3 regions of the Thiosocius teredinicola genome follow, and region 3 is predicted to be linked to each of the others. Evidence: predicted binding sites of a transcription regulator. Region 3 holds the regulator's gene; each other region holds the start of a gene.
The links. The regulator FliA, encoded in region 3, starts transcription of late flagellar genes. The targets are predictions, from matches to a motif close to GCTAAAGTTNNNNNNNNNNCNGCCGATA.
Positions count from the first base shown of each region.

Region 1: the regulator FliA is predicted to act here: its motif matches at 7,675-7,702, upstream of flgM (flagellar biosynthesis anti-sigma factor FlgM).
Region 2: the regulator FliA is predicted to act here: its motif matches at 5,932-5,959, upstream of pomA (flagellar motor protein PomA).

Region 1 is NZ_CP019936.1:3,498,478-3,508,836, reverse strand. It holds gene B1781_RS16610 (WG repeat-containing protein) at 1-2,590, opposite strand, end outside; gene B1781_RS16605 (hypothetical protein) at 2,610-3,899, opposite strand; gene B1781_RS16600 (NHL repeat-containing protein) at 3,940-6,228, opposite strand; tRNA gene B1781_RS16595 (tRNA-Arg) at 6,603-6,679, opposite strand; gene B1781_RS16590 (flagella synthesis protein FlgN) at 6,807-7,286, opposite strand; gene flgM (flagellar biosynthesis anti-sigma factor FlgM) at 7,297-7,638, opposite strand; gene flgA (flagellar basal body P-ring formation chaperone FlgA) at 7,787-8,503, opposite strand; gene B1781_RS16575 (chemotaxis protein CheV) at 8,615-9,559, shown strand; gene B1781_RS16570 (CheR family methyltransferase) at 9,597-10,359, shown strand, end outside.
Region 2 is NZ_CP019936.1:3,723,671-3,734,029, reverse strand. It holds gene B1781_RS17710 (carboxy terminal-processing peptidase) at 37-2,106, shown strand; gene pbpG (D-alanyl-D-alanine endopeptidase) at 2,179-3,105, opposite strand; gene gshA (glutamate--cysteine ligase) at 3,212-4,786, shown strand; gene B1781_RS17695 (SDR family oxidoreductase) at 4,795-5,649, opposite strand; gene pomA (flagellar motor protein PomA) at 6,029-6,784, shown strand; gene B1781_RS17685 (MotB family protein) at 6,796-7,773, shown strand; gene B1781_RS17680 (PilZ domain-containing protein) at 7,766-8,377, shown strand; gene B1781_RS17675 (hypothetical protein) at 8,374-8,658, shown strand; gene B1781_RS17670 (FmdB family zinc ribbon protein) at 8,839-9,111, shown strand; gene aspS (aspartate--tRNA ligase) at 9,192-10,359, shown strand, end outside.
Region 3 is NZ_CP019936.1:1,390,760-1,401,118, forward strand. It holds gene flhA (flagellar biosynthesis protein FlhA) at 1-1,105, shown strand, start outside; gene flhF (flagellar biosynthesis protein FlhF) at 1,147-2,334, shown strand; gene B1781_RS06825 (P-loop NTPase) at 2,321-3,208, shown strand; gene B1781_RS06830 (RNA polymerase sigma factor FliA) at 3,205-3,969, shown strand; gene cheY (chemotaxis response regulator CheY) at 4,096-4,470, shown strand; gene B1781_RS06840 (protein phosphatase CheZ) at 4,491-5,234, shown strand; gene B1781_RS06845 (chemotaxis protein CheA) at 5,238-7,406, shown strand; gene B1781_RS06850 (protein-glutamate methylesterase/protein-glutamine glutaminase) at 7,457-8,524, shown strand; gene B1781_RS06855 (flagellar motor protein) at 8,529-9,269, shown strand; gene motD (flagellar motor protein MotD) at 9,278-10,201, shown strand; gene B1781_RS06865 (ParA family protein) at 10,198-10,359, shown strand, end outside.

The DNA.
Region 1 (10,359 bases), 2.1 Mb from region 3:
TGAACGGTTTGGCGACAGCGAGTCCACCGACCATGGGCTCAATCGTTTCGTAGGGCAGCAATGCGCTGCGCTTGCCGCTGCTGTCGATCAGTTGCACACCGGGATTGTCGTAGCTGCCAGCTGTAACCGTGACGGTGCCTTCGGAGAACGGTTTATCGATACGTCCCGGCAGCGTCACGCGCGGTTTCCAGTCGAAGCCGTAGTAGACGGTTTGGTCTTCACCCTTGTCGTTGCTTTCGACGCGGTAGAGCCAGTAGTCCGGGTTGTCATCGAGCGGGGAAAGCGGCATGTCGGCACTCGACACGCGCCCCGCGGTATCGATCAACACGTCTTCATCGGCAATGATCTCGCGGGAGATCGGCGAGCGGCTCAGGTCGTGGAACTTGAAAAAGCCCGGCTGTACCAGCCATTCGCCGTCTGTGCCCATCAACCCGACCTGTTCGTCCGTGGTCAGTTCGAACCACCCGTTGTCGGTATAACGGATGTTCTTGTAGATCGGCGGCAGCAGGATCTTGCCGTCGACCGACATCAGGCCGGTCCGGTACGCGCCCTGCGCGGTGATCAGCAACAGTCCGGTTTCGCGTTGCACCGATATCTTGTCATACCGGGGTGCGGACAGGACTTCGCCGGTCGGCGACAGCAAGCCGTAGAGGCTGTGGTTCCAGCCATCATTATTCTTTTCGTTCTGGCTGATCTTCCAACCGAGAAAGCTATTGTTCCACTTGAGTGCTTCCGGGGTACGGTCGTAGGTGGCGGGCACGACCCAGCTACCGAGTGTGTCGACCAATCCCCATTTATTGCCGTCTTCCGCCGGCTTGAGTCCAGCGTGTGTCTTGGAATAACCGAAGTAGCCGGGTTGCTCGATGGATTGGTACTGCTCGCCGGTGGCGAGGTTGAGTTCGATGCGCTCGCGCTCGCCGTTCTCACGGTCTTTGACAATGGCGGCCCGGTTGGCGGTGACCACGCCGGCGAAACGGAAACCTTCCGGGATCTCCCGTGTGTTGCCCTTGGCGCCGACCAGCAATTCCTTCTCACCGTTGCGCGCGCGTGCCACGCCCTTGACGAAGGGTTGAAGGCGCGTGAACGTCGGGGCAAGCAGCCAGTTGCCGGATGCATCGATGCTGCCGTAGCCGCCGGCCGTCTTCATTACCATCGGCCCATACACTTCGGGCAGTGTGCTGCCATATTCCAGGAGCAGCGGGTCGTAGCGCCATTCGTCCTTGTGGACGATGCGGTGATCGTAGGTAACGATGGCGACGTCACCATCTGCACCGACCAGCAGGGCCAGTGGCAGCGTCGGTGCCGCTTCGGCATCTGCATGCTGCTCAGGCTTGATCAGCATGGCCCAGTCGTAGGGCGCGGCAGCCTCACTGCTATCGCTGGATATGACGACGCCGGTGGGGTCGAAAAGGGTGAATGCCGTGGCTGTCGGTCGTTTGGCCGACGCCGCCGCCGTGTCCTGAATCAGCAGGTGATCGCCGACCTGGGCAACCTCGGGTATCGAGAAGGGCACCTGTTGAGGCGTGCCTTTGTCGTGGATGGCCCAGGTGGCCTCGCAGCCGATGAAGACTGTCCACGCTCCCAACTCGCGATGTTGCAATCGCGGGCATGGGTTGGGGAAGAGTCGCTGGCCGTCGGTTGCCAGCGCTTCGACGTGATGCGGCGCCTCGCGTCGGCGTGCAATGAAGTGTCCCGATGCGATCCGTTCGATACTCGCATAGTGCGCTGGGGCGGTGAATTCTCCCGTTTTGTCGATAAGGCCGAATCCGGCCTCGTTCTCGGCGATGGCCACGCCGTCGTGGAAAACGCCGAGCGATTTGAAGCGCGGTTTGACGACCCAGTTGCCTTCGAGGTCGGTGGCGCCATAGGCAAGACCACCTTGCTGGGTATCGGCACGCACCAGCAGTCCGTCACCGTAGTTCTGAAAATCGGACACGCCCGGCGGTAGATCGACCGTCTGTCCATCGATGTTGAAATAACTGGAGGAAGGTGGCTTGGTGACGATGAGCACGCCGAAGTCGCGTTTCCACTCGTCGATGTCGTAGTCTGCCGGAAACTTCTTGATGAGCTTGCCGGATCGATCGATCAGGCGGTGTTGATTGTAGCCTTCGTTGACGATTGCGACCCCGTCGACGAAGTCGCTGGCACCGGAAAACGTGGGCCGGATCGCCCAATTGCCATCGGTGTCGATGTATCCCCATTGGCTGTCGGCAGTGCTGGCGGCGGCGAGGCCCTGTTTGAAGTCTCTGGCATACGTGAACGCTGCCGGGATCTTCAGCTCGCCGCGCCGGTCGACATAACCCCAGTGGTCGTCGATCGAGACGGCCGCCAACCCTTCGGAGAAGTCGCGTACCTCGGAGTAGGCCGGTTCGACGGCGACATGGCCTGCGCGGTCGACGAAGCCCCAACTGCCGCGGATCTCAAACGCGGCCATTCCGTCTTGATAGGTATGCAGTTGGCTGATCGCCGAATCCTGCAACTTGCTGTCTTGTGCATGCGGCTGCTGGACGCTGCCGAGCAGCGCCAGCAGTAGCAGTGCCCGCGCCGGGCTACGCAGGCGCTCGATCCGGGTCACGAAACTTTGGTGCACGATGGAGCCTCCTTGCTGATCATTGTGTTGCATCGATTCGACACGCTGGAACGAAGCGCTGCCTGTGGCGGCGGGCGGCCGCGCGAATGACCAGCAACGCATCTTGTGCGCTCGGCGCATTCTCTATGCTGCGCGTATCGTCGCTGGACAGGCGAAATGGCCCGACGTCGGTCAGTTCGACCTGGGCACAATCAGCCGCCGTGGCGAGACACACGCGCAAAGCGACGCTGTCGTTGCCCGGTACAACGAAAAGATTGTTGCCGGATTGGGCCGCCGTGGCGATTCTGTTGTTGACGTCGTTGGTCAATGCCTCGAGGCCCGGTTGCTGTTCGGCGAGGACCGAACCTGCGTCATCGAGCCAGTCGAGGCGCTGAGCGACGGAAACTCCGCTACGACAATCGGCCCAGACATGCAGGTGCACCTGCGTTGCCTGTTCGGTATTCGCCGGGCGCTGGTCGAGCGTGCCGTAGGGGATGTCGTATTGCGTCGGCTTGCGATCGGTGTATTCGACGGTTCCGTCGCCATGCGACTTGATATCGACGATGTTGAGGCCCGATTCGGTGAGCCACTGTCGACCGGCATTGCCGACGGCTTGCGACGCGTCGCCCGTCGGATAGGCGCTCAGTGCGCCGAATGATGCGAGCCATGCGTCGTAGGACGCTTTGACCGCGGCGGCCACTGCGTCAGGCGACGTCGGGGCGTCCTGTTGTGCGAGGTCGATCTGGTAAGCCCATGCGCTGCGTGCCCAAAGGCGCTCGGTATCTTCGCGCAAAGTTGCCAGCAGCGGTTTGTAGGTCAGGCGTGGTTGAGGTGCGCCGGCGAGCTTGGCACGTGCGGTGCGCAGCGCCTCATCGCCAACAGCGGTGCAGGCGAGGAACAGCTCGTTGTTTGCAGGCCATCGCGGGTCGTGCAGTCGTTCGCCATATCTGCTTCGCCATTCGCCAAGCAGCTCGGCCGCATTGTCGCGCTTCGCGACCACGCCGCCATCGGCATCCAGCAGCTCCGCGCCGGTCGTGATCGAAAAACCTGTCTCGCAGTCGATTACGCGCGGGGCGTAGTTGTACCAGCCAAGTGCGGATTCATCGTCGGTCCAGGGTTCTCCCGAGAAGCGAGGATAACGGCTGGCGGATGCGAGCAGACCGTTCGGCAACGGCTGCAGCGCAGCCAGATGAACCGAATGGGCGGAGTCGCTGGCGTACATCGAATAGTACAGCCACTGCGTCATCTTCAAGTCGGCGTGAGCAACGGCTATGCTGCAACACAGGCCCAGGCCTGCGGCATGTTTCAAGGCATGGCGGAGGTATGTCATGGCGATACGATGCTGGCTGGTAGGGGTGTGATGTCGAGGGTTAGCGAACGGTATGTTCAGCGGTGCCGATTCGAACACCGCTGAGCTTGTGCGGCTGGCGCACGCGGATCACGCCGGAATGCAGCACGGTGATCAGCAGATCGCCTTGCGGCGTGATCGACAGGCCCTCCGGGTTTTCCAGGCTGCCGGGCAGCGGGCCTTCTGTGTTGCCGCTTACGCCAAGGGTACCCACGATGATGTCCACGTTGTTGTCGGCGTCGATACGCAGTACGACATTGGCCGACGCGTCGGTGACATAGGCATTGCCGAACGCATCGACCGCCAGGTGTTCAGTCCGCCCCGAAATCGCCGCACTGCGTACGAGATGGTTCTCGACGGGTTTGCCTTTGGCATCCAGGATGGTTTCGGCTTCGTCGGTATCGGCGGGCATCAGGCTGCCGGGGAAGCGGGCGATGCGCAGACCTTGCGCCGGCGTCCACACGTACAGATCGCCGTGCTCGCCGAGCACGTACAGCGAGCCATCCGGTCCGCTGCCGATGTCTTTGAGTTCACTGCGGAAGAAGGTTTGTTTTTCCGGTGGCAATGTCAGGTAGGCGTCTTGGATGCTGTTGGCATCGATGACGGTGCTGATCTCGTGGGTGTCGAGGTCGAGCTTGCGTACGACCTCGCCGACCGGACCACCGCCGATGTAGGGGCTGTTATCCAGAACATAGAGCGTGTTGCGGCCATCGAAAGCCAGGCGATAAGGGCGGAAGAAGCTCGCCCTTTCAAAATCGCCATCACGCCGATCGGGTGTGCCGGCGTTGCCGATCAACGTCGAGACTTCGCCATCCGGTGCGATGCGACGAATGCCGTTTTGATCGGCAACGAACACCTCACCTGCACGGCCGAACTCGATGTCTTGCGGGTAGTGGAAGCGGGCCACATTCGCGCCGCCGTCCACGTAGGTTTCACTTTCCGGCGCACGAATGCTGGCGGTGTCTTGGCCGAATTGGCGCAGGCGGTTCCCGTTCGCGTCGAATTGCACGATGGTGTTGTCGAGGCGTTGCACGACGAAGGTTTCGCCCTGCTTGTTCTGGATCGCCACGTCGCAGCTGCCGTGCAGCACGTGGCTGGCGTCCAAGTCGCGAACCCGATAGCCGGGGGCAAAACCGAGCACGTTGCGTACCTCGCCGTCGGGCAGTATCTGTTGCACGCTCTCTTCCTGGTTGGCGACGAACACGTTGCCGGCGCTGTCGACGGCGATGCTGCCGGGCTGGTTGAGCAGTGCGACGTCGGCCTTGCCTTCGACGCCGGCGTGCGGTTCGTCGGTCGAACGGCCGGCGGCGACCTTGGCTGTACCGTCGGGCGATACCTCGAAGACCAGGCCTTGCGTCTTGTCTGCAACGAGCAGCGTGCCGTCCGCTTTGACGGCCAGCCCGCCGATCGACTGGATGGACGCCCCCTCGCTGCGTGCCAAGGCGAGTTCGGCCGCAGCCCACGCGGGTAACTGTTCGCTCGGAATATCACCGTACATCGAGATGATTTCCTGTTTTTTCTCGGCGGACATCGACGTCACCACCCGGGTTGCGGTGTCTCCATCGATACGTGAGATGCCCCATTCGCCGGCAACGACCATGGTGCCGTCCGGCGCAGAGGCGATGAAGTCGATACCCGGAAAACGCGTGTCGGTCACTGCCGCGCTGTTCCCGCCGATCTGCGGCGCCTGTGAATCGCGCACCGGCCAGGTCGTTACGTAACCATTCGGCGACACGATGCGCACGGCCTCGTTGTAGTGGTCTGCCACCCAGATGCGGCCTTCGCCGTCGAGTGCGACATCCACCGGCCATCTGAAACGGGCCTGGGTACCGCGGCCATCGCTGTCGCCGTCTTCTCCCGGTTTGCCGGCAAGCAGGCTGACGGTGCCGTCAGGCGAGATGCTGCGAATCGCGTCGTTATATCGATCGGCCACATAGATCGTGCCGTTTGCTGACTGTGCCATGCCCATGGGAGATGAAAACAGGGCCCGGTCGGCCGGACCGTCGCGGTAGGCGCCGACTCCTGCTTGTCCGGCGAGCGTGGTCACGCGCAGATCTGGATCGACTTTGCGCAGCGTGTCTGCATATTCGTCGGCAATCAGCAGGCCGCCGTCATTGCTCGGTGCAAGTCGCAAAGGACCGGCGAAGCGCGCCGATTCGCCGACCCCGTCCACGTTGCCGTCTCCCCAGGGTATGCCGACGATCCATTCGAGCGTTCCGACGTCGTCGCCGTCGGATGCCGCAGCACCGCATGTAAGAGTTGTCAGAAAGGAAGCGAAGAGCAGCGCGAGTTTGCGCGAACGAAGATTCATCGAAAGCTTGTCCTTAGCTTGATTGCACACCGGTTCGGGTTGGCGGCACGTGTCGCTTGGCGACAAAATTGGCGAGGGCGCATTCTCGTGATGAGCTGTGGCCGTGTCAAACAGCCCGATACCCCGTCCACGCGAGGTGCGGCAGCCGGCCCCGGCTGGGGTACGACGCTCGATTTGCGCATGTGCCTGCAAATGCGGGGGATGCAATCGAACGGCTTGCGGACGCAGCGCGACCAGGCGAGCGAAAAGCAATGGTTCGTCATTGCAAACTCAATGATGCGAACCTGGTTTGCGGTGATGTCTGTCGCGTGCAACAGGGAACATCGCACGGCGATGTCGCCGGCCGGTGCTCCGCTGATAGATGGGGCGAGAGATGGTGCCCCCGAGAGGATTCGAACCTCTGACTTCACCCTTAGGAGGGGTGCGCTCTATCCAGCTGAGCTACGAGGGCAGAAACAGTCGTCGCTGCGCGAGCGCGATGTGCGCCGGCAACGGCCTGGTGACGTGCGAATGCGAATTCTACCCTGAGTGGGAAGGTTCTGAAACGGCCGCCCCGGAAAACGGGCGGCAATGCGTGGCTACGCCTTGCCGAAGTTGTAGCCGGCAGCCGGGCCGCGTTTGCGGCGCAAGGTGCTGTAGGTATCTTCTTGCGCATTACGTCCGGTCAGAATGCCGAGTGCCATGCGCGTCGAGCGCTGCCCCTGCACGGCGAGTTGGCCGTTGTAGTTGTTCAGCTCTGCAACCTGTGAGGCCAGCTCGACCAACATCGACCAGTCGCGCGACAGGGCCGCGTTGTTGACTGCATCGACGAGTTGCTGCCCCCCTTCGAGGCCTGGACCGAACCCGGCGGTCTGCTGCAATCGGTCGCGGGCATGAATGCCGTGCTCGATCTGCTTGAGCAACTCGAGTTTTTCGCGCACGACCTGGTCGAGCGCACCGGGATCGCGCCCGGTGAGTGCATCCTGCTCACGTCGCAGCACCGGTTCAATCGTCTGCAAACCATGCAGACTGGCTTGAACCGTGGCGGTAAACGCCTTTACGAGCTGCTCGCTATCCATTCAGTCTCCGTTAGGCCGATGCCGACGAGGGCCCCAAGCCTGCTTCAAACGTCAGTACCTTGTCTGCGACACGCGCAGGTTCGACTTCGAACGAACCGGTCGCCAGGGTACGTTGCACTTCCTGCACACGTTGCGTGTCGACAACCGGCAGGTTGGCGATCTGGCTTTCGAGTGCCTGAAGCTGCGACGCCGTGGTCGACAGATTCACTTGGCTGGAAGGGCTGCCGTTGCCACTGTTGGCGCTGGCGGTCTTTCCCGACGCGTTGTATGTACTGTTGGCTGCCTGGGTTTTGGCCGCATCGATCAGTTCCTGCGGCGGACGTCCCCGGTTTCCACTAATTTCAATGCCCATCTCGGTCACACCTATTTCACGAGTTCACGCTCAGGGTATCGTCCGACTTTTGACGGACTTAAAGCAGCCGGCGTAAGTTGTGAAGTTCATTCCGAAACCTGTCTGGATGACGGAACTTCTGTGCACCAGTTGGCAATCGGACGGGCAGTCAATTCATGACGCGAATCGTACCGGCCTGCGTAACCTCGCCGGTGACCACCCGGCCCGATGTCAGGTTTTTCACCCGGATGCGGTCACCGCGCCCCCCGTCGGCCAGGGCCTTGCCTTTCATCGCCACGTGCAGACCGCCGATATCGGCGATGATGTCGACCTGGCTGCCGCGCTTGACCAGCTTCTCGCGTTTCAGCAGCCCCGCATGTAGCGTCGAGCCGGCGCCGATCGAGCGTTTGGTGCGCAGACCGACCACATCTTTGATATCGGTGAAATACGCCTTATGCAGCCGCGAGATGTCGGTTTCGCTGAGCATCAGGTCGTCGGCATCCAGCACCTGGCCGCGTACCAGCGGGCGACGCGTCGTCACGACGTAGTCCATCAACGCGATCTGAACAGGAACGTAAATCTTCCACGGCGTACTGCCGGGGCAGCGCACGCCGACCACGCCGCGGCCACGATTGAGCCCGTTGGGCGAATCGTAGGTCTCCAGCGGCTCGTCGCATGCCGAGAGTTTGAGTCGGCTGTCGAGATCGCCGGCCTTGACTACCGGCGTGGTCGGAAACTCGTCGGCCTGCGCCAGCACGTGGGCCTCGGCCGCCGCACGGATCGCATCGTGCGATTCGTGTTTGCGCTCCGATGTGTGCGCCGCTGTGGCCAGCAAACAGCAGGCCGCAAGTAGCCAGGTGTCGAATTTCCGTCTTTTGGTTCTCATGCCGTGTGGGTGAGCAAAAGCCATGCCGGCAGCCGTTGGGAAGCTACCTAAAGCTTGGGTCTTTCACGCCGCTACGCACAGCATCGAATCATTCCGATCGCGGAGACCCCTATGGCAGGCGTACTTGATGGCGTTGATATGCGCACGAAGTTGGCAGGACACAACCGTCTTGAACTGCTGCTTTTCCGCTTGGGAGGCCGCCAGCGCTTCGGTATCAACGTATTCAAGGTGCAGGAGGTCATTCAGTGCCCTCCGCTGACTGAAATTCCGCAGTCGAATCCGGTGATCCTCGGCATCGCCAACATGCGCGGTCGTACGATCGCCATCATCGACCTATCGCGCGCCATCGGCGCCGCACCGATTGGCGATCATCGCGAAAAATTCGTCATCGTCACCGAGTACAACCGCAAGGTGCAGGGGTTCCTGGTCGATTCCGTCGATCGCATCGTCAACATGAACTGGGAAGAGATCCTGCCGCCGCCCAAGGGCGCCGCGCACGGCACCTACATGACGGCGGTGACCCAGGTCGACAACGAGCTGATCGAGATCATCGACGTCGAGAAGGTGTTGAAAGAGGTCGTCGGCGGCCAGGAAGAGGTGTCGGACGGCATCATCAAGGAACGCGCCGAGGACATGCCCGCGCAGCATGTATTAATGGTCGATGACTCGAGCGTGGCGCGCAAGCAGGTGACCCGTGTGCTCGAACAGATGGGTGTGGAATTCACCACCGCCAACGACGGTCAACAGGCGCTCGAGTTGCTGCTGCAGTGGCTCGACGAAGGCAAAGACGTCGAAAACTGGCTGTCGCTGGTGATCTCCGATGTCGAGATGCCGCGCATGGACGGCTATTCGCTGACCAAGGCGATCCGCGAGCATCCGCAGTTGCGTCACTTGCATGTGATCCTGCATACCTCATTGAGCGGTGTGTTCAACAAGTCGATGGTGCAGAAAGTCGGCGCGAACGATTTCCTGCCCAAGTGGGAACCTGATACCTTGGCGATGATGGTGCAGGAATTCCTGCAGCGACATGCAGACGCCCGCGCCAAAAACGCTTGATCGCGCCGCCGGTGGCAGCAGGTCCGCAGAGGGAGCCGTGACCAATACCTTAAAGCCGACTGAATACGCTGCGATTCACGATTTTCTCGAGAATCAGGCGGGCATCCGCCTTGGTGCCGGCAAGGAATACCTCGTCGTCAGCCGACTCGGCCGCTTGCTGCCGACTTTCGGTCTGAACGGCTACGGTGAACTGGTCAGCAAGCTGACCTCGCTCGGCAACACGCGGGTGCAGACCGCGGTAGTCGACGCCATGACCACCAACGAAACCTTCTGGTTTCGCGATGCGGCGCATTTTCGCGTACTGATCGACGGCATCATCGCCGAGAGCAAACCCAGTCGTTTGCGTATCTGGTCGGCTGCTGCGTCAACCGGCCAGGAGGCTTACACAACGGCGATCTGTCTGCAGGACGGCATGAAGGACGGTCGCGTTTCGCGCACGCTGAACTACGAGATCGTCGGTACCGATATTTCGCCGACCGCACTGCAGGAGGCGCAGGGCGCCAGCTATTGTGGCGTTTCGGCATCGCGTGGACTGACCGACGATCAGCGTCGCCGCTATTTCCGCGACCAGGGCGGTTGTATCGAGGTGTTGCCCGAGTATCGCCAGCGCGTGAGTTTCCGGCCGTTTAACCTGCTCAAGCCGTTCGACATCCTCGGTAAGTTCGATATCGTCTTCTGCCGCAACGTGCTGATCTATTTCTCCCAGGAACGCAAGCGCGACATCGTCTCGCGCATCGCCCGTTCGCTGAACCCCGGCGGTCATCTCTTCCTCGGTTCGACCGAGTCGATGAGTGGTAACG
Region 2 (10,359 bases), 2.3 Mb from region 3:
TGCCCGCGACGAGGTGACTGTATGAAGCTGCGAGTTTTGACTCTTTTGCCTGTGGCCTTCTGCCTGGTGACGGGCGGTGCATTGGCCAAGCCGACGACGGTGTCGATCGACGAACTGCGTGCTGACGAGCAGCAACGCCAGACCGCCCTGATCATCACCCAGGTCATGGAAAAGTTTCACTACCGCAAACCGCGCCTCGACAACGACATGTCATCCGCGGTTTTTGATCGTTACCTCGAATCGCTGGACGCCAACCGCAGTTTCTTCAGTGCCGCCGACATCGCGGAGTTCGAGGCCTATCGCGACAAGCTGGATGACAGCCTGCGTACCGGCAAACTCGAGCCGGCGTTTCAGATCTTCCGCCGTTTCCGCGAGCTGGTCGAATATCGCATCGGCTTCGCCACAGATTTGCTCGAGAGCAACGAGTTCAATTTCAATCGCGACGAGCAGTACCAGTTCGACCGCTCCAAGGCCGAGTGGATGCCCGACGGGGCTGCGCTCGACGATCTGTGGCGCAAGCGGGTGAAGAACGACATCCTGTCTCTGCGCCTGTCCGGCAAGGACGAGAAAGAGATTAACAAGACCCTTGGCAAGCGCTACGAAGGGATCGCCCGTCGGGTCAGCCAGATGGCCGCGGAGGACGTATTCCAGGCGTTCGTCAATGCGTTCACGCTGAGCGTCGAACCACACACCAGTTATATGTCGCCGCGCCTGTCGGAGAATTTCGATATCGGCATGCGCCTGTCGCTGCAAGGTATCGGCGCAGTGCTAAGCAACGATAACGAGTTCACCGAGATTCAAAGCACGGTACCGGGCGGCCCGGCCGAAAAGAGCGGTGAACTCAAGAGCGGCGACCGCATCGTCGGTGTTGCGCAGGGCGACGGCGGCGAGATGGAAGATGTCATCGGCTGGCGCCTGCAGGACGTCGTCGATCTGATCCGCGGCCCCAAAGACAGCATCGTGCGCCTCAGCATCCTGCCGAAGAGTCAGGGTATCGGCGGGCGGACGCGCGAGGTCACGCTGACCCGCGACGAGATCAAGCTCGAAGACAAGGCAGCCAAGAGCGAGGTGATCGAGGTTGAAGGCGTGCGCCTCGGCGTGGTCGAGATCCCGGCCTTCTACCGTGACTTCGGCGCGCAAGCGGCCGGGGTGGAAAATTTCCGCAGCACCACGCGCGACGTGCGCGCGCTGCTCGACAAGCTGCAATCCGATCGGGTCGACGGCATCATCATCGACCTGCGTCGCAATGGCGGCGGCTCCTTGTCCGAGGCCACCGAACTGACCGGATTGTTCATTGAGAAGGGGCCGGTCGTTCAGGTCAAGGATTCGTCAGGCAACGTCGAGATCGAGCGCGACCCCGATCCGGAGCAGGTGTATGCCGGCCCGTTGGCGGTGCTGGTCGACCGCAACAGCGCATCGGCCTCTGAGATCTTTGCCGGTGCAATCCAGGACTACAACCGCGGCCTGATCCTCGGTGAACCGACTTTTGGCAAGGGCACCGTGCAGACCCTGGTCGATCTCGGCCGTTTCCTGCGTTCGCGTGACGACATCGGGCGCCTTCGCCTGACCATGGCGCAGTTCTTCCGCGTACAGGGCGGCAGCACGCAGCACCGCGGCGTGATGCCCGACATCGTCTATCCGACCGCCAAAGGTGCGGCCGAGCACGGCGAACGTGCGCTCGACAATGCCTTGCCCTGGGCATCGATTCAGCCGGCGGAACACCAGTTGCTCGGTGTGCAGTCGGTAACCGAACTGCGCGAGGCGTCGGCGCGTCGGATCGCCAAGAACCCCGGTTTCCGTTTCCTGATCGAGGAAGAGGAAGACCTGATCGACCTGGAAAAGCGCAACACCGTGTCGCTGCGTGAATCGGTACGTCGCGCCGAGTGGGATGAACGCGAACAGGTGCGTTTGGACCGTCGCAACCGGCTGCGCGAGTTCCGCGGTCTGCCGGCGCTCGATAATCTAGACGACGCCGATGAAGAGCGTTTCGTATCCGAAGAAGAAAAGGACGAGGAAGGTATCCGACGCATCATGTTGGAAGAGTCCGCCAATATCCTGGCAGATCAGATTCGTTCGACGCGTCCGCGCACCGCATTGGTCAACTGACACCGAACGCAAACGGCCGACTGTCGTCGGCCGTCATCACTTCGCTATTGTTCAGGCTGCGGGCTGAGTGTGTCAGCTATTCGCCGCGTCACCGTGCGGCGTGCTGTTGGCGCTCTTGTGAATCGAGCGGTCGACACCTTTCTCGATCCATTTACGCACCCGATTGGCATCGCCGAACGGCGTCAGCTTGCCGAAGGAGTTCAGCAGCACCAGCACGGTCGGTGTGCCGTTGAACTCGGTATGCATCACCAGGCATCGACCGGCCTCGTTGATGTAACCCGTCTTGGTAATCTGGATATCCCACTTGCCGCTGCGCAACAGGCGGTTGGTGTTCAGGTAGCGCAGCGAGCCGCGACCCTGCTGCGGGCTGACGTACATCTCGGGGCGCGTGGTCGCTTGGCGGATGCCTTCGTATTGCATCGCAGCGAACACCATCTGCGCAAGATCCTGGGCCGATGCCATGTTTCCCGCGTCCAGTCCGGCCGGGTCGACGAACTGCGATTGGCTCATGCCCAGTTCAGTGGCCTTCGCGTTCATCGCCTTGATGAAAGCCCCCAGACCGCCGGGGTAGGTTCGACCCAACGCGGCCGCCGCACGATTCTCCGACGACATCAGCGCCAGCGTGAGCAACTGGTGGCGTGTCAGGCGAGATCCGACCCGCAGGCGCGAGCCGGTCATCTTGCGCATGTCGCGATCGGCATCGGTGATCTCGATCATCTCGTCGCCGGGTAGCTTGGCGTCAAGAATGACCATGGCAGTCATCAGCTTGGTCACCGATGCAATCGGCATCGCGCGATTCGCCTCGCGCTCATACAGCGTGTTGCCGAAGCGGTCCACCACCAAGGCTGCTTTCGAACGCAGATCGAGTTTGGTGGTTTCGAGTTGCTCCCACAGGCGTAGTGCGCGGCTGCCGTTGGGGCTCTCGGCCCAGACGGATGCCGTCGACAATGCAAGTAGGGAACTCAGTGCGGATGCGAGTACAAGCTTACGCGTTTGCATGGCTCTTAATCATGGCTCAGGTTACCTTTGTTCGCAAACCCGGCAGCGATGAAATTGTGCACCGGGTTATAATCGCGCGCCTTCCCTGCCTCTTCGGGAGACACTGTTGCTCAACTCTGTTCGTAACCGGCTGACGCAGCTTGCCGGTGAAGCCGATATTCAACTACTGCGCGATGGCCGCTTCGGGCTCGAAAAAGAGAGTCTGCGCGTTGCCACGACGGGCGGCATCGCATTGACACCGCACCCGAAGGCGCTTGGATCGGCTCTTACTCATCCAGATATAACGACCGATTACTCCGAAGCTTTGATGGAGTTCATCACGCCGCCGATGACCGACGTGCAATCGGCGCTCGACTATCTGGCTGATCTGCAGGCCTACGTCTACCGTCATCTGGATGACGAGATCCTGTGGGCGACGAGCATGCCGTGCGTTCTGGCGGGTGACGAGAATATCCCGATCGCGCACTACGGTACCTCCAGCGCGGGCCGTATGAAACACCTGTACCGGGTTGGTCTGGGTCACCGCTATGGGCGGGTGATGCAGGTGATTGCCGGGGTGCACTTCAACTGGTCTTTCGCCGAGGCGCTATGGCCGGCGCTGCACAAGATCGAAGGGGGCGAGGGCAGCCTGCGGGCGTTTCGCGATGCGCGTTACATGGGGCAGATCCGTAACCTGCAGCGCTACGGCTGGCTGATTCCGTACCTGTTCGGTGCGTCGCCGGCGGTGTGCAAGTCGTTCTTTCTCGGCCAGGCGACCAACCTGCCGTCGTTCGATGAGACGACCTACTATGCGCCCCATGCCACGTCGCTGCGCATGGGCGACATCGGCTACCAGAACAGCCGTGAAGAGGGTCTTGGTATCAAGGCCTGCTACAACGACGTGCACTCGTACGCCGAGAGTCTGCTGCGCGCGACGATGCAGCCGGCCGAGGCCTGGGAGGCGCTCGGGGTGAAGGTCGGGGACGACTACCGGCAGCTCAACGCCAACATCCTGCAGATCGAAAACGAGTACTACAGCACCGTGCGGCCCAAGCAGGTGCTTGAGGGCTTCGAAAAGCCGAGCCTGGCGCTGAAGAAACGCGGTATCCGCTACATCGAGCTGCGTTCGTTGGACGTCAATGCCTATCATCCGCTCGGCCTGGACGAGACTCAGGGACGCTTCCTCGAGGTGTTCCTGATGTACTGCCTGCTGGCCGACAGCCCGTTGGTCAGCGTCGGCGAGAAGCGCGAGATCGACCGTAATCTGCTCGATGTCGCGCACCGCGGACGCGAACCGCGACTCACCTTGTACCACCGCGACGTTCGTCTGCCGATGCGCGGTTGGGCGCTGGAGATCCTCGAGTCGATGCTGCCGGTGTGCGAAGCGCTCGATGACATCGAAGGTGGGGCCTGGTTCGAAGACGCGGTGGATATGCAGATTGCGAAGGTCCGCGATCCGCGCCTGACGCCGTCGGCCACGATGCTCGACGAGATGCGCGACAAGGGCGAGAGCTTCTACCAATTCGCCCATCGGCTGTCGTTCCAACATCAGCGCTATTTCCTGCAGCACGCGCTGTCGCCGGAGCGGATCAAAGAACTCGATGCCGCGACCGAGAAGTCGCTCGCCGAACAGGCGGCGTTCGAAGCCCAGCCCCAAGTCGACTTCGACCGTTTCCTCGCCGACTACTTCGCGCAGACCTGAACGCGTATTCAGCGTGCCCCGCCGCCCGACGCCTTGCGTAGTATCCAGTCCATCTGCCGGGTGCCGAGGAAGCGCCGCAGCACGTTGAACAACACCGTGGGTGTGGTTACCGGGTAACGCGCGCGGGGTCTATCGCTTTCCAGCGCGTGGATCACTTTCTCCAGCACGGCCTCCGGCGGCAGGGTGAAACGGCTGGTATCGCCTTTATGCGCGAGACGCGCCTCCATTGCCCGGTAGTTGTCGCGGTGGGCACTGTTTTCAGCGTCGATGTTCGCCTTGTAGTGGCGGAATGCGTTCTCGCGGAAGCGGCTGCTGATCGGCCCCGGTTCGATCAGGCTCACATGGATGCCGCTGTCGTGCAGCTCCAGGCGCAGCGTGTCGCTCAGCCCTTCGAGCGCGAACTTCGAACAGTTGTAGGCGCCGCGATAGGCCATCGCAACCAGCCCCAGCACCGAGCTGTTGTGAATGATGCGACCTTCGCCGTGGCGACGCATGCTCGGCAAGATCAGGCGCGTCAGCTCATGCGTGCCCAACAGGTTGGTGCGCAGCTGGGCTTCGAGGACCTCCCAGGTCAAATCTTCCACCGCCCCGGGTTGGCCGTAGGCGCCATTGTTGAACAGGCCGTAAAGGCGGCCTTCGGTCGTGGCGAGCACCTGTTCGGCGGCGGTGCGAACGGATTCGGGACGGTCCAGGTGCAGCTCGATTGCCTCCAGGCCGGCCTCGCGCAACGCCTCGATGTCTTCCGGTTTGCGGGCGCTGGCGATCACCCGATGGCCACGTGCGTTAAGACCCAACGCCACGCAGCGGCCAATGCCGCTGGAGCAGCCTGTCACCAAGATCGATCGCTTCTGAATTTCGCTCATAAGAACCAAGGGCCTGTTAACACGACTTGGATGCACCGCGCCGATGGCCGATTTTTCGTCTGGCAAGGCGCGTTGAGCGAAGTTTAGCCGGGCTAAATAAGCGAAACGCAACACTGGCAGAGGGAAAATCGGTCCGGCCCGACGGGTTAAGCCTGAAAGCCAGCGATTCGGCGTTGCTCGTCGTTCATTTAGCCCGCCAAACCTCTCTCCTCGCGCCTGGTCTCGCCGCCTTTCAGGCTTAACGCGGCGCATCCAAGTCGTGCTAACAGGCCCTGGCGTAGAACTAAAGTTTTCGCCGCCACATCCGCTACGCAGCACATGAACTCGCGCCGCCGGCAGGGACGGTGTCGCCGGAGTTCGTTCTCTAGGAGGTTAATCGGTGGATATCGCTACGCTCGTCGGCCTGCTCGGCGGCTTCGGCATTATTATCGGCGCAATCGCCACTGGCGGCGATGTGATGTTGTTCGTCAACGTCCCGTCCATTCTCATTGTTGTCGGCGGCACCTTCATGGTGACCCTGATGCAGGTCTCGCTGGCCGACTTTCTCGGCTCGTTCGCCATCGGCCTGAAAGCATTCCTGTACAAGGTAGACGACCCCAAGAAACTGATCGAAGAAGCGGTCGGCCTGGCCGACGTCGCGCGCAAGAACGGCTTGCTGGCACTCGAAGGCCAGGAGATCTCCAACGAATTCATGCAAAAAGGCATCGGATTGTGCGTCGACGGCCACGATCCGGCGCTGGTGCAGAAGATGCTGACCAAGGACATCGACCTGACCATTCAGCGCCACGAGGTCGGTCAGCGCATGTTCAAGAACATGGCGGTGATGGCACCGGCGATGGGCATGATCGGTACCCTGGTCGGCCTGGTGCAGATGCTGGCGAACATGTCCGATCCCGCGGCGATCGGTCCGGCAATGGCGGTGGCCCTGCTGACCACGCTGTACGGCGCCGTCATCGCGAACGCCTTTGCCCAGCCAATGGCCGACAAGCTCGGCCGCGCCAGCGAGTTGGAGCAGACCAACAAATCCCTGATCCTCGAAACCATCGCCGGCATCCAGGAGGGCATGAACCCGAAGGTGCTGGAGCAACTGCTCGGCACGTATCTACCACCGAAGAAGCGCGTCGAAGGCGAGTGAGGTCGCATTAGATGGCAGACGATTGCCCGAAATGCGAAGAAGGCCTGCCGCCATGGATGGGCACCTTCGCCGACCTGATGTCGCTGTTGATGTGCTTCTTCGTGCTGCTGCTGTCGTTCGCCACGATCGATGCCGTGCGCTTCAAAAAAATGGCTGAATCGATGCGCGATGCGTTCGGCGTGCAGCGCGAGATTCCCGCTGCGGAGATCGTCAAGGGCGTCAGCGTGATCAAGATGGAATGGAGTCCGACGGTTTCCGAGCAGGCGGTGATCACCGAGATCCGCCAGGAGACCAGCGAGGTCGAAGAAAAGCATCTGAAGATGCACGACGCCGAAAAGGACAAGCCCGACGAGGGCGAGAACGAGCAGCAGGAAAAACAGCAGGACATCAGAGATCAGCAGCAGCTGAGCGCCGAACAACAGCAAGACATCGACGAGCAGTTGGCGATGCAGGCGGCGCAGGAACAGATGGAGAAAGACCTGGCCGAGCAGTTTGCCGAACTCCAGGACTCGCTCGATCCCGAGGTAGAAGCCGGCCTGGTCACCCTCGAGAAGAAGGAAGGCACGATCATTATCCGCATCCAGGAGAAAGGCTCGTTCGGTTCCGGCAGCGCCAGTCTGGATCCGGACTTTCACAAGGTGATGGACCGCATCAGCAAGGTGCTGGCGCCCAAGCCCGGCAAGATCATGGTGGCCGGTCATACCGACAATATCCCGATTCGAACCGGGCGTTTCCGCTCCAACTGGGAGCTGTCCTCGGCGCGCGCGGTTACCGTGCTGCATTCGTTGCTGCGCAACAAAGACATCGCCGAGAACCGGGTGGTGGTGCAAGGCTTTGCCGACACCCACCCGCTGGTGGCGAACGATTCGCCGCAGAACCGCGCGAAGAACCGCCGGGTCGAGCTGATCCTGTCGCGTGCGGTCGGCGAAAATTTCGATGACATTCAGGAACTGGGTCCGCAAGGCCCCGAGAGTGGCGAAAATGAGTGACGAACCGACGCAGGCAACGGCCAACGAGGAAAGACGCAGCTATTTTCGTATCGACGACACGGTACGCATGAGTCTGCGGCGCGTACCGCCGGAAGAACTGGCGGCACGTCTGGATCGACTCGATCACGACCTGGCGGGGTCGTTCACAGTGATGTCGAGCCTGACCGCGATCACTGCGCAGATGACCGCCAGCCTGCGGCGGATCGAAAACCGCGACGCCGATCTGGCCGCCTACTTGCGGGCGATCGACCAGAAGATCGAGGTCATCGGGCGCGCCTTCATCGCCCAAGAGCCGGAACTGGCGGCTGAAGCGGCCACCGCCGTCAACCTGAGCGCCGGTGGTATGAGCGCGGTGGTCGACGAGATCTACGAACCGGGCACCGAACTGGAGATCCGTCTGCTGCTGTTTCCGTCTTTCACCGGCCTGATGATCTACGGCACGGTCGTAGAGTGCAGCCCCGTGGAAGAGGGCGAAGGTGGTAAGTATCTGGTCCGCATGGAATTTTCCCATATCCGAGAACAGGATCGCGAGTTGCTGATCCGGCATTTGCTGCGTTGTCAGAGCCGTCAGCTGCGTGATCGCAACGAAGACGAAGAGCTATGAGCCTGCAAAAACCCGATGCCGATGAACTCGCCGAGGCCCTGTGCGCCGCCGATGCCATGCGTGCACAGAATGACGACCCGCACCACGTGGCCATTGCGCTGCACTACCTGAACGATCGCTGCCAGGACCTCGAGTCGCTATTGACGGTGGTCGACCGCTACCTGCGTTTCGGTCTGCCGGAGCACGAATTGTCTGAGATGCGCCTGTTGGTGGATCGTTTGCGCGAAGGCGGTTCGTCTCGCCGCCGGCACTCCAGCGTCGACGACTCGCTGCCCATTTGAGTGAAGCGCGCGCGGCCCCGGCTTGAAATCGAAGCCGATGCCCCAAACTCTGAAAAAGTGTCGGTGATACAGCGGGATATCGCCCCGTCAGGTGGCCCTTTCGGTGGCTGTTGCAGCTTCTCCCGGTAAATCCCGCTGTGATAATATTTCCGCAATACGCACTTTTTGGGGATTGTGATAATGCCTTTCTACGAGTATCGCTGCGGCAGTTGCGGCCATGAGTTCGAGGCCATGCAGAAGATGAGCGATGCCGCGCTCACCGATTGCCCGGAATGCGCCAAGCCCGAGCTGGTAAAACTGATCTCGGCAGCCGGTTTCCGCCTCAAGGGCGGCGGCTGGTACGAAACCGATTTCAAGAGCGGCGCGAAGAAGAACGTCGCTGAATCGAAGGGCAGTGGCGAGAAGTCCGGCGGTCACGCCTGCGGCACCGGTAGCTGCCCGGCCTGCAACTGATTTACGAATAACCTTACAATAGCTTGATCAAAGGCGCCCCGAGATGGGGCGCCTTGTCTTTTGAATTCGGGAAATATGCCATGCGCAGCCATTACTGCGGTGAAGTGAACACTGCACATATCGACCAGACCGTGGAATTCAGCGGCTGGGTGAACCGTCGCCGCGACCACGGTGGTGTCATCTTTATCGATCTGCGTGACCGCAGCGGCTTGGTGCAGGTGGTATACGACCCCGATCTGCCGGATGTATTCGCTATCGCCGAGCAGGTGCGCAACGAATTCGTCGTGCGTGTGAAGGGCCGCGTCCGCGCCCGCCCCGAGGGCACGGTCAACCCCGATCTGCCGACCGGCGAGGTCGAAGTCCTGGGTCTCGAACTCGAGATCCTGAACCGTGCCGAAACCCCGCCGTTCCAGCTCGATGACGATGACACCTCCGAAGAGCTGCGCCTGCGCTATCGCTATGTCGATCTGCGCCGCCCGGTGATGCAGGAACGCATCATGCTGCGTGCACAGACCACGCGTGCCTTGCGCCGTTATCTCGACGACCAGGGCTTCCTCGATATCGAAACGCCGATGCTGACCCGCGCCACGCCGGAAGGCGCACGCGATTACCTGGTGCCGAGCCGTGTACATGCCGGCAAGTTCTTTGCGTTGCCGCAGTCGCCGCAGCTGTTCAAACAGCTGCTGATGATGTCGGGCATGGATCGTTACTACCAGATCGTGCGCTGCTTCCGTGATGAAGACCTGCGCGCCGACCGCCAGCCCGAGTTCACCCAGCTCGACCTCGAGATGTCGTTCATGAGCGAAGACGAGATCATGAACCTGATGGAGGGCATGATCCGCAACCTGTTCGACAGCGTGCTTGGCGTACAACTGCCTGATCCCTTCCCGCGCATGAGCTACGAAGAATCGATGTGCCGCTTCGGATCCGACCGTCCCGATCTGCGTTGCCCGCTGGAGCTGATCGACATCGCCGACCTGATGGACGGTGTCGAGTTCAAGGTGTTCGCCGGGCCGGCCAAAGATCCGAAGGGTCGTGTGGTCGCAATGCGCGTACCCAACGGCAGCACCTTGAGCCGCAAGGACATCGACGAGTACACCAAGTTCGTCGGCATCTACGGTGCGAAGGGCTTGGCCTATGTGAAAGTCAACGACGTCGCGCAGGGACGTGAAGGGCTGCAGTCGCCGATCCTCAAGTTCCTGACCGATGCGGCGATCGACGGCATCATGCAGCGCACCGGCGCGCAGA
Region 3 (10,359 bases):
CGGCGCCCCCGGCCACGACCTGGTGCCGGCCGATGACTCGGGCGAGATGCGTGAACTGACCTGGCAGGATGTGCAGCCGGTCGACGTGATCGGCCTGGAGGTCGGCTATCGCCTGATCCCGCTGGTCGATCGTGACCAGGGCGGGCAGTTGATGAACCGCATCAAGGGTGTGCGCAAGAAGCTGTCTCAGGAACTCGGCTTCCTGGTGCAGTCGGTGCACATCCGCGACAACCTCGATCTGTCGCCCAATGCCTACCGCATCACGCTCAACGGTGTGCCGGTCGGCGAGGCAGAAGTGTTCGTCGATCGCGATATGGCGATCAACCCCGGTCGCGTGTTCGGCGAGCTCAAGGGCACGCCGACCACCGATCCGGCGTTCGGTCTCGACGCGGTGTGGATCGATGCCGCGCAGCGCGATCAGGCACAGACCATGGGCTATACGGTGGTCGATGCCAGCACCGTGGTCGCCACCCATATGAGCGAGCTGTTGCACTCGCATGCGCATGAACTGCTCGGTCACGACGAGGTGCAGCAGCTGCTCGACAACCTGGCCGAATCGGCGCCGAAGCTGGTCGAGGACCTGGTGCCCAAGCTGTTGCCGTTGGCGGTGGTGTTGCGCGTGCTGCAGAACCTGCTTCAGGAAGGTGTGCCGATCCGCGACATGCGCACGATTGCCGAAACGCTGGCGGAGCAGGCGACGAAAAGTCAAGATGCCGGCACTTTGACGGCTTCCGTCAGGGTCGCCCTGTCACGTTCCATCGTTCAGCAAGTCATTGGTCCTATTGGAGAAATTCCGGTAATCGTTCTCGAGCCCGGATTGGAACGCCTCTTGCAACAGACCCTCGCGAACGCAGGAGAGGATGGTGCCGGTGTCGAGCCGGGAATGCTCGAACAGCTGCAGACGGCGATGCAGGAGACAGCTCGCCAGCAGGAGATCAGCGGACAGGAAAGTGTCTTGTTGGTCGCCGCAGCGATACGCCCCTGGATGGCCAAGTTTGCCCGCCACAGCGTACCGGGATTACGCGTCCTCTCTTACAACGAGATACCCGATAACCGGCAGATAAAAGTGATCAGCACGATCGGCCGGAATTCGAAAGAGCCCTGAGGGCCGCCACGGCGGTCCCGGCCAAACGAGGACCGCCGGACATGAAAATCAAGCGCTTTGTTGCCCAGGATATGCGCCAAGCCCTTCGCATGGTTCGCGATGCGCTCGGCGAGGACGCCGTGATCCTGTCGAACAAATCGGTCGAGGGTGGCGTCGAACTGACCGCCGCGGTCGACCTGGTCGAGCATGACGTCGAAGAAACCGCCGATCAGCGCATTCCTACCCAGCAACACAAGCCGGCGCGCAACGAAAGCCAGGTCTCCGAGTCCTTGTACGCCAACCACGATGACTCGGCTGCGCTCGACGAGATGCGTCGCGAGATGCAGAACCTGCGTCGTTGGATGCAGGCCGAACTGAGCGGCATGAGCTGGTACGACCTCGGTCAGCGTGCGCCGCACTCTCAAGAACTTCTCGCTCGCCTGATGTCGCTCGGACTGAGCGCTGACCTTGCACGCAGCCTGTCGGAGCGGGTGCGCGATATCGAGGTGGTCGACCAGGCGTGGCGCAAGGCGCTGTACCTGCTGGCCAGTGACCTGCGGGTGCACGACACCGATGTACTCGACCGCGGCGGCATCGTCGCCCTGGTTGGCCCGACCGGCGTCGGCAAGACCACCACGATTGCCAAGATGGCGGCACGTTTCGCCTTGCGTTACGGCCACCGCAGCGTTGCATTGATCACCACCGACAGCTATCGCATCGGCGCACGCGATCAACTGCAGACCTATGCGCGCATCCTCAACGTGCCGGTACGCACCGCGACCACGCCTGAAGAGATGGAAGAGGCGTTGAATATGTTGGGCGATCGTCGCCTGATCCTGATCGATACCGCCGGCATGTCGGCGGCGCACGAGCGCATCATCGATCAGCGCGAAACCCTGATGGCTGCCGGCCATCATTTGACGACTTTGTTGGCCCTTTCGGCGACCACCGAGGCGGCGGCCGTGCAACGTGCACTGCGCCTGTTCGCCGACTTCCGTCCGGACGCCTGTGTGCTGACCAAACTCGACGAGGCCGCCAGCCTGGGCAGCCTGATGTCGGCACTGATCCAGGCCGACCTGCCGATGGCGTTCGTGACCGACGGCCAGCGTGTGCCGGAAGACCTGCAGACCGCCAAGGCGCATCCGCTGGTGACTCGCGCAGCCGAGCTGTTGAACGAAAACCCGAACGATATCGACGCCGGCTATGCGGCTCTGGCTCTGGGAGGAGTGCATTCACATGCTAACGCCTGAAACCCATGTTGATCAGGCTACCGGTCTGCGCCAGATGGTAAACCCACGTCCGGTGCGCGCAATTGCCGTTACCGGTGGCAAGGGCGGCGTCGGCAAGACCAACGTCTCCGTGAATCTCGGCGTTGCGGCGGCAGAGATCGGCAAGAAGGTGATGCTGCTCGATGCCGATCTGGGCCTGGCGAATATCGACGTTGTGCTCGGTCTGCACCCGCAGCACGACCTGTCGCACGTGATGCGCGGCGAGTGCAGCCTGGAAGACGTGCTGGTCGAAGGCCCGAACGGCATGAAGGTGATTCCGGGTGCCTCGGGCGTGCAGTCGTTGGCCGAGTTGAGCCCGGCCGAGCATACCGGCCTGATTCGCGCGTTCAGCGAACTGGCGGCCGACACCGAGCTGCTGATCGTGGATACCGCGGCCGGCATCTCGGATACGGTGTTGAGCTTCTCGCGCGCGTCGCACGAGATTGTGGTTGTGGTGTGTGACGAACCGGCGTCGATCACGGATGCGTACGCCATTATCAAGTTGTTGAACCGTGACTATGGCCATCAGCGTTTCCGGATCCTGGCCAACATGATCCGCAGCGCGCAGGAAGGCCGCGAGTTGTATACCAAGATGTGCCGGGTCACCGACCGGTACCTCGACGTCACCCTGAGCTTCATGGGTGCGATTCCTTTCGATGAGAGTGTGCGCAAAGCCGTACGGGCGCAAAAGCCGGTAGTACAGGCGTTCCCTCGCAGCAAGGCTGCGCAGGTGTTTCGCAGCCTGGCCAAAAAAATAGAAACATGGCCGCAGCCGAGCGGTGCAAATGGCCAGGTGCAGTTCTTCGTCGAGCGTCTTATCAAATATTCCAGTGACTATGGGGAGATGGTGCTGTGAGCAATCTTGCAACTTATGATGCAGTTAAAGACCAAAGTTTTGATGACCTGGTGACCCGGCATGCGCCGCTGGTAAAACGCATCGCCTACCACCTGATGAACCGTCTGCCGCCGTCGGTGCAGGCCGAAGATCTCATTCAGGCGGGCATGATTGGTTTGATCGAGGCCAGCCGCAACTACGATGCGAGCCAGGGTGCGAGCTTCGAAACCTACGCCGGCATCCGTATTCGCGGCGCGATGCTCGACGAGATCCGCCGTTCCGACTGGACGCCGCGTTCGGTACACCGCAAGGCGCGCATGGTCGCCGATGCGATGCGTGAGATCGAGAACACCGAAGGGCGTGACGCACGTGATGTCGAGGTTGCCGAATCGCTCGGCATGTCGATCGAGGAATACCACCAGGTTCTGCAGGACGCGTCGGGTGCGCGCATCTTCAGCTACGAAGAACTGAGTGAAGTGGGCGAGGTTGTGCCGCACGAAGGCGGCGCCACGGCCGCACGCACGCGTAACTCGCTCGAAGACGGTCCCGACCGCGGCCTGGAAAAGAGCCGTTTCCGCGAAGCCCTCGGCGATGCCATCGCCAGCCTGCCGGAACGCGAGCGCCTCGTAATTGCCCTGTATTACGACGAAGAGCTGAACCTGCGCGAGATCGGCCAGGTGCTCGGCGTGAGCGAATCACGCGTCTGCCAGATACACAGTCAGGCCGCATTGCGTTTGCGTTCGCGTCTGGGCGAGTGGCTGCCCGAAGACGGGCTCAAATAAGCTTTTTCAAGAAAAAAATCCCTACGGTTTTTCGGCGTAGTGCCGATACGCCGGATGAATCAATTAATCGGGCCTTTTCGTCGGGGCCACATTGTCTGATGTGCGGAGGTTGCTTTGGACAAGAACATGAAGATCCTTGTTGTGGACGACTTCTCCACGATGCGCCGGATTATCAAAAACCTGCTGCGGGATCTTGGCTTCACCAATACACAGGAAGCTGACGATGGCATGACCGCGCTACCGCTGCTGCAGAGTGGAAATTTCGACTTTCTGATCACCGACTGGAACATGCCCGGTATGCAGGGTATCGACCTGCTCAAGGCCGTGCGCGCCGACGAAAAACTCAAGTCCCTGCCGGTACTGATGGTTACTGCCGAGTCGAAGCGCGAACAGATCGTCGAAGCTGCCCAGGCGGGCGTCAACGGTTACGTTGTCAAGCCGTTCACTGCCGGCACGCTGGAAGAAAAGATCAACAAGATCTTTGAGCGCGTCGCGGCCTGATCAGCACTATGGAAACCCTAATGGCACAGAATCCCGAGCAAGTAAGCGAAAAACTGGAGCTGGCCAAAACGTTGGTCGATCACTTGGAATCCGGCAGCGAGGATGCAGCGATTTCGGTTATCGCACAGCTTGCAGGTTTCCGTGACAGCATGTTGTTTCAGGAAGTGGGCCGGCTGACCCGTGAGCTGCATGATTCGATCAATGGCTTTGTGATGGACGCCCAGTTGGCGAACATCGCCGAGACTGAGATGCCGAACGCGGCGGAACGACTGGAATACGTTATTCAGACTACCGAACAGGCGGCCAACACCACGCTCGGCGCGGTTGAGGACAGCCTGCCGCTGGCCGATACCCTGCGCAACGATGCGCACCACCTGTCGGAACAGTGGGACAAATTCAATTCGCGCCAGATGACGGTCGACGACTTCCGTGATCTGAGCACAGAGATCAGCAAGTTTCTCGGTGCCACGCAGGCCAATTCAGAGGCACTGCACAGCAAGCTGTCGGAAGTGCTGATGGCCCAGGGTTATCAGGATCTGACCGGCCAGGTGATCCGCAAGGTGATCAAGCTGGTCAACGATGTGGAAGGCAAGCTGGTCGAGCTGGTTCGCTTGTCGGGTGCCAAAGCGAAGCCGAAAGATGAAGAACAGCCTAGCGGCCCGGATATCACGGCGGAAGGGCCGGCAGTACCGGGTGTCGACAAAGGCGATGTGGTTAGCGGTCAAGACGACGTCGATGACCTGCTCTCAAGTTTGGGGTTCTAAACGATGAGTCTCGATGCAGACGACGAAATCCTCCAGGACTTTTTGGTAGAGGCCAACGAGATCCTCGAGCAGTTGGGTGAACAGCTGGTCGATCTCGAGCAGAGTCCGCAAGACATGGATCTGCTGAACGCGATCTTCCGCGGTTTCCATACCGTCAAGGGCGGTGCCGGATTCCTCGCGATTACACCGCTGGTAGAGACCTGCCACCGTGCCGAAGACTTGTTGAACGTTTTGCGCCAGGGGCAGCGCGCGGTCACGCCGCACGTCATGGATACCATCCTGCAGTCGCTGGACGTTGTTAATGAAATGATGGAGCGCCTGGTCGAAGGCGAAATGCCGGAGCCGGCCGACCCGGATCTGCTGGCGCGCCTCGAAGTGCTGACCCAGCCCGATGACGGCAGTGGCGACGAGGCCGAGGCGGTCGCCGAAGCGCCTGCGGCCGAACCTGAAGTTCAAGCCGAACCTGAACCGGTGGCGGAACCCGAGCCGGTGGCCGAGGCAGCGCCTGCGCCTGCAGCCGATGATGCGGCCGGTGTTGCACCGGGCGGCGACGATATTACCGAAGAAGAGTTCGAGGCACTGCTCGACCAGTTGCATGGCAAGGGCAAGTTCGGCGGCGCGGCAGAAGGCGAGACCGAAGCCGCCCCCGCAGCAGCAGCCGCGGCCCCGACCCCGACCAGCGACGAGATCACCGAAGACGAGTTTGAAGCCCTGCTCGATGAGCTGCATGGCAAGGGCAAGTTCAGTAGCGCGCCGGCAGATGACGCCGCGGCGAGCAAACCCGCTGCGCCCGCAGCTGCTCCGGCCGCGCCCAAACCGGCAGCCGCCGCGAAGCCGGCCGCTGCCGAGGCACCCGCGCCACAGGCAAAGAAAGCCGAGCCGGCAGCACCGAAGAAGGTCGAGAAACCGGCTCCGGCCAAGGCCGCTGCGCCGGCCAAGGCAGCACCGGCGAAGGCAGCCGACAAAGCGGCCGGTCCGGGCAAAGGCGCGGCACCGGAAACCACGGTGCGTGTCGATACGCAGCGCCTTGACGACATCATGAACATGGTTGGCGAACTGGTACTGGTGCGCAACCGCCTGGCGACCCTCAAGTCGACAATGGCCGACGAAGAACTGGCCAATGCGGTCGGCAACCTGGACGTGGTCACCGCCGATCTGCAGCTGTCGGTCATGAAGACCCGCATGCAGCCGGTCAAAAAGATCTTTGGTCGCTTCCCGCGCGTGGTGCGCGATCTGGCGCGCAACCTGAAGAAGGAAGTCGACCTGGTGTTGAACGGTGAAGACACCGACCTCGACAAGAACCTGGTCGAGGCGCTGGCCGACCCGCTGGTTCACCTGGTGCGCAATGCCGTCGACCACGGCATCGAGTCGCCGGATGAGCGCGAGATGGCAGGCAAGCCGCGTCGCGGCACCGTGATCCTGTCGGCCGCGCAGGAAGGCGATCACATCCTGTTGTCGATCGAAGACGACGGCAAGGGTATGGATGCCGATGTGCTGCGCGGGAAAGCGGTCGAGAAGGGCATGATGGATGAAGACGCAGCCGCACGCCTGGAAGACAAAGATTGCTACAACCTGATCTTCCAACCCGGTTTCTCGACCAAGACCGAGATCTCGGATGTGTCCGGCCGCGGCGTCGGCATGGATGTGGTGAAGACGCGTATTGCGCAGATGAATGGCTCGGTCGAGATCGATTCGGTCCACGGCCGGGGCAGCAAGATCATCGTCAAGCTGCCGCTGACACTGGCGATCCTGCCGACCTTGATGGTGATTCTCGGCCGTCAACCGTTCGCGCTGCCGTTGGCCAGCGTGGTCGAGATTTTCAACCTCGACCTGACGCGCACCAATACGGTCGACGGTCAGTTGACCATCCGTGTGCGTGATCGTGCCTTGCCGCTGTTCTATCTGCGCAACTGGTTGGTTACCGATCACAGCATGGCCGACACGCGCCAGGAAGGGCATCACGGACATGTGGTCGTGGTCAATGTCGGCGGTGTGCAGGTCGGTCTCGTGGTCGATTTTCTGGTCGGCCAGGAAGAGGTTGTTATCAAACCGCTCGGCGCCCTGCTGCAAGGTCTCGACGGCATGGCCGGCGCGACCATCACGGGCGACGGCAAAATCGCATTGATCCTCGATGTACCCGGGTTGATGCGCAAATACGCACGTCGGTACTGATCGTTTGCGAAGGAGAGGCAGGACGAAATTGGCGTAGTCCTGGATAACACATGGTGGGAAAAGTCCGGGTACTCGTCGTCGATGATTCGTCTTTCTTCCGCAAACGAATCAAGCAGGAGCTGGAACGGCACGGCGATATCGTCGTCGTCGGCGAAGCCAGCAATGGGCGCGAAGCCGTCGAGATGGCCTCGCGTCTGCACCCCGATCTGATCACTATGGATGTCGCGATGCCGTTGATGGACGGCATTGCCGCCGTGCGCGAGATCATGCGCACGCACCCAACCAATATCATCATGTTCTCTGCACTGACCCGCGACGGCGCCAAGTCGACGTTGGAGGCGCTGGAAGCCGGCGCCGTCGACTTTCTTGCCAAGCAGGGCGGTATCGGTGTCGGCAACGGCAATGCCAGCAGCACCCTGGCCGAGCGCGTTATCAGCATCGCACGCAGCAACCGGTCGCGGCACCACATGGCGGTCGCCACCAACGTTGCACCGGTTCCGACGCGCCCGCTGCCCGCCGCGCCGCCGCCGAGAAACGTCGAGCGCCGACGTGCCGCTGTTCGCCTGGTGGTGATCGGCGCATCGACCGGCGGTCCGGTTGCGATTCAGCAGGTGCTCAACGAGCTGCCTGCCAATTATCCCTATCCGGTGCTGGTCGCCGTGCACATGCCCGCGGAGTTTTCGGCAACCTTTGCCGAGCGTCTCGATCACGTCTGCCGCATCGGCATTGCGCAGGCATCAAACGGCGATGAGTTGTCGCCCGGCCGCGTGCTGATCGCGCCCGGTGGCATGCAGACCACCGTCGATGCGCAAGGCGGACGCCTGCGCGTTCGCGTCTCGCCGGGTGGTGAACATCTCTACAAGCCGAGTGTCGACATCATGTTCGATTCGGCGGCGCGCGCATTGAACAAAGGTGTGCAGGCTGTGGTGTTGACCGGTATGGGTTCCGACGGCACCGAAGGTGCGCGAGCCCTGAAGGGGGCCGGCGCCACGGTATGGAGCCAGGACCAGGCGACATCGGTGGTGTACGGCATGCCTTATTCCGTCGCCAAGGCCGGTTTGACCGACCGCGTGCTGCCACTCGAGCAGATTGGCAGCGCTTTGGCAGGGTTGGCGTAGCACGATGGATATCCTGAGTTTCATCGGCGTCGTCATTGCCTTTGCCGCGATCCTCGGCGGCAACTGGCTGGAGGGCGGTCACATCGACACGCTCGCCAATGGCCCGGCGATGATCATCGTGCTCGGCGGCACCATAGGTGCCGTGCTGTTACAGACCCCGATGCAGGTGTTTCTGCGCAGCATGCGCATGATGGGCACGGTGTTTATGCCGCCCAAACACGGCCTGCCGGAAACGATCGAGAAACTCGTCGAGTGGAGCAAGATCGCGCGCAAGGATGGCCTGCTCGGGCTGGAGGCGGCCGTCGAGTTCGAGAGCGACGTGTTCATTCGCAAGGGTATGCAACTGGTGGTCGACGGCAACGAGCCGGACGACATCCGGCGCACCCTCGAGGTGGAGCTGGACAGTCGTGAACGTTTCGACCTGGCGGCCTGCAAGGTGCTTGAGGCGATGGGCGGTTATTCGCCGACCATCGGCATCATCGGCGCCGTCATGGGCCTGATCCACGTAATGCAGAATCTCAGCGATCCCTCCAAGCTCGGCAGCGGTATCGCCACCGCGTTCGTCGCGACCATCTACGGGGTCGGCCTGGCCAACCTCTTCATGTTGCCGATGGCGGCCAAGATGAAGGCCTATGTGCAGCAACAGAGCCACTATCGCGAGCTGGTCATCGAGGGCCTGGCTGCGATCTCCGAAGGTGAGAACCCACGTCAGATCGAGACCCGCCTGCAGGGTTTCCTGCGTTGAGGTAACGCATGGCGCGGCGGCGACAACACCATGAAGAACACGAGAACCACGAACGTTGGTTGGTTTCGTATGCCGATTTCATCACCTTGCTGTTTGCGTTTTTCGTCGTGATGTACTCGATTTCGTCAGTCAACGAAGGCAAGTATCGCGTGTTGTCCGAGACCTTGAGTTCGGTGTTCAAGGTCGAACCGCGCAGCAACGATCCGATCCAGATCGGTGAGCGCCCGCGTTCGATGAACGCAATGCCGGTAGGGCCGCTCGCGCCGAAGCAGATGGACGCCAACAACGCCGGCGAGATCGGCGGCAAAGGCAATGGCGAGGAACAGGCGGCGGCTGCGACCGAGGGCGAAGGCAAGGGCAAAGACGCCGACCCGAGCGAGGGCAACAGTGTTCTCGACGAACGTTTCAAGGAAGACGGCACTGCCATGCGTATCGCCGATGAACTGCAGATCTCACTGCAGGAATACATCGACAACGATCTGCTGCGGATCACGCGCGAAGGCGAACGTATCGAGATCGAGATGAAGGAGAAGATGCTGTTTCCATCCGGTGAGGCGCGCCTGTCGCGCGATGCCTTGCGCGCGTTGCGCGAAATGGCCAAGACCCTGGCGCGCATCCCGAGCAAGTTGCAGGTGGAAGGGCACACCGACAACGTACCGATTGCGACCTCGGCGTTTCCGTCCAACTGGGAATTGTCGGCCGCACGCGCAGCGAGCGTCGTGCATTTCATGGCGCGCAGCGGCGTCGATCCACTGCGCATGTCGGCCGTCGGCATGGGCGAGCACCGACCGATCGCCGACAATGCGAACGACAAAGGCCGCGCTGCGAACCGCCGCGTGACCGTGGTCGTACTCGCCGATCCCAACGACAATGCACCGGCCAGCGGCGACGATGTGCCGTGGGCCGAAGGGCCGGCGGTGAACCTGCAATGAAGGTCTGGTCGATCGCCAATCAGAAAGGTGGTGTGGGCAAGACCACCACGACCGTGGCGTTGGGCGGCCTGCTGGCGGCCTGGGGATTCCGCACCCTGATGATCGATATCGATCCGCACGGTTCGCTGACCAGCTATTTCGGTCACGACCCGGATTCG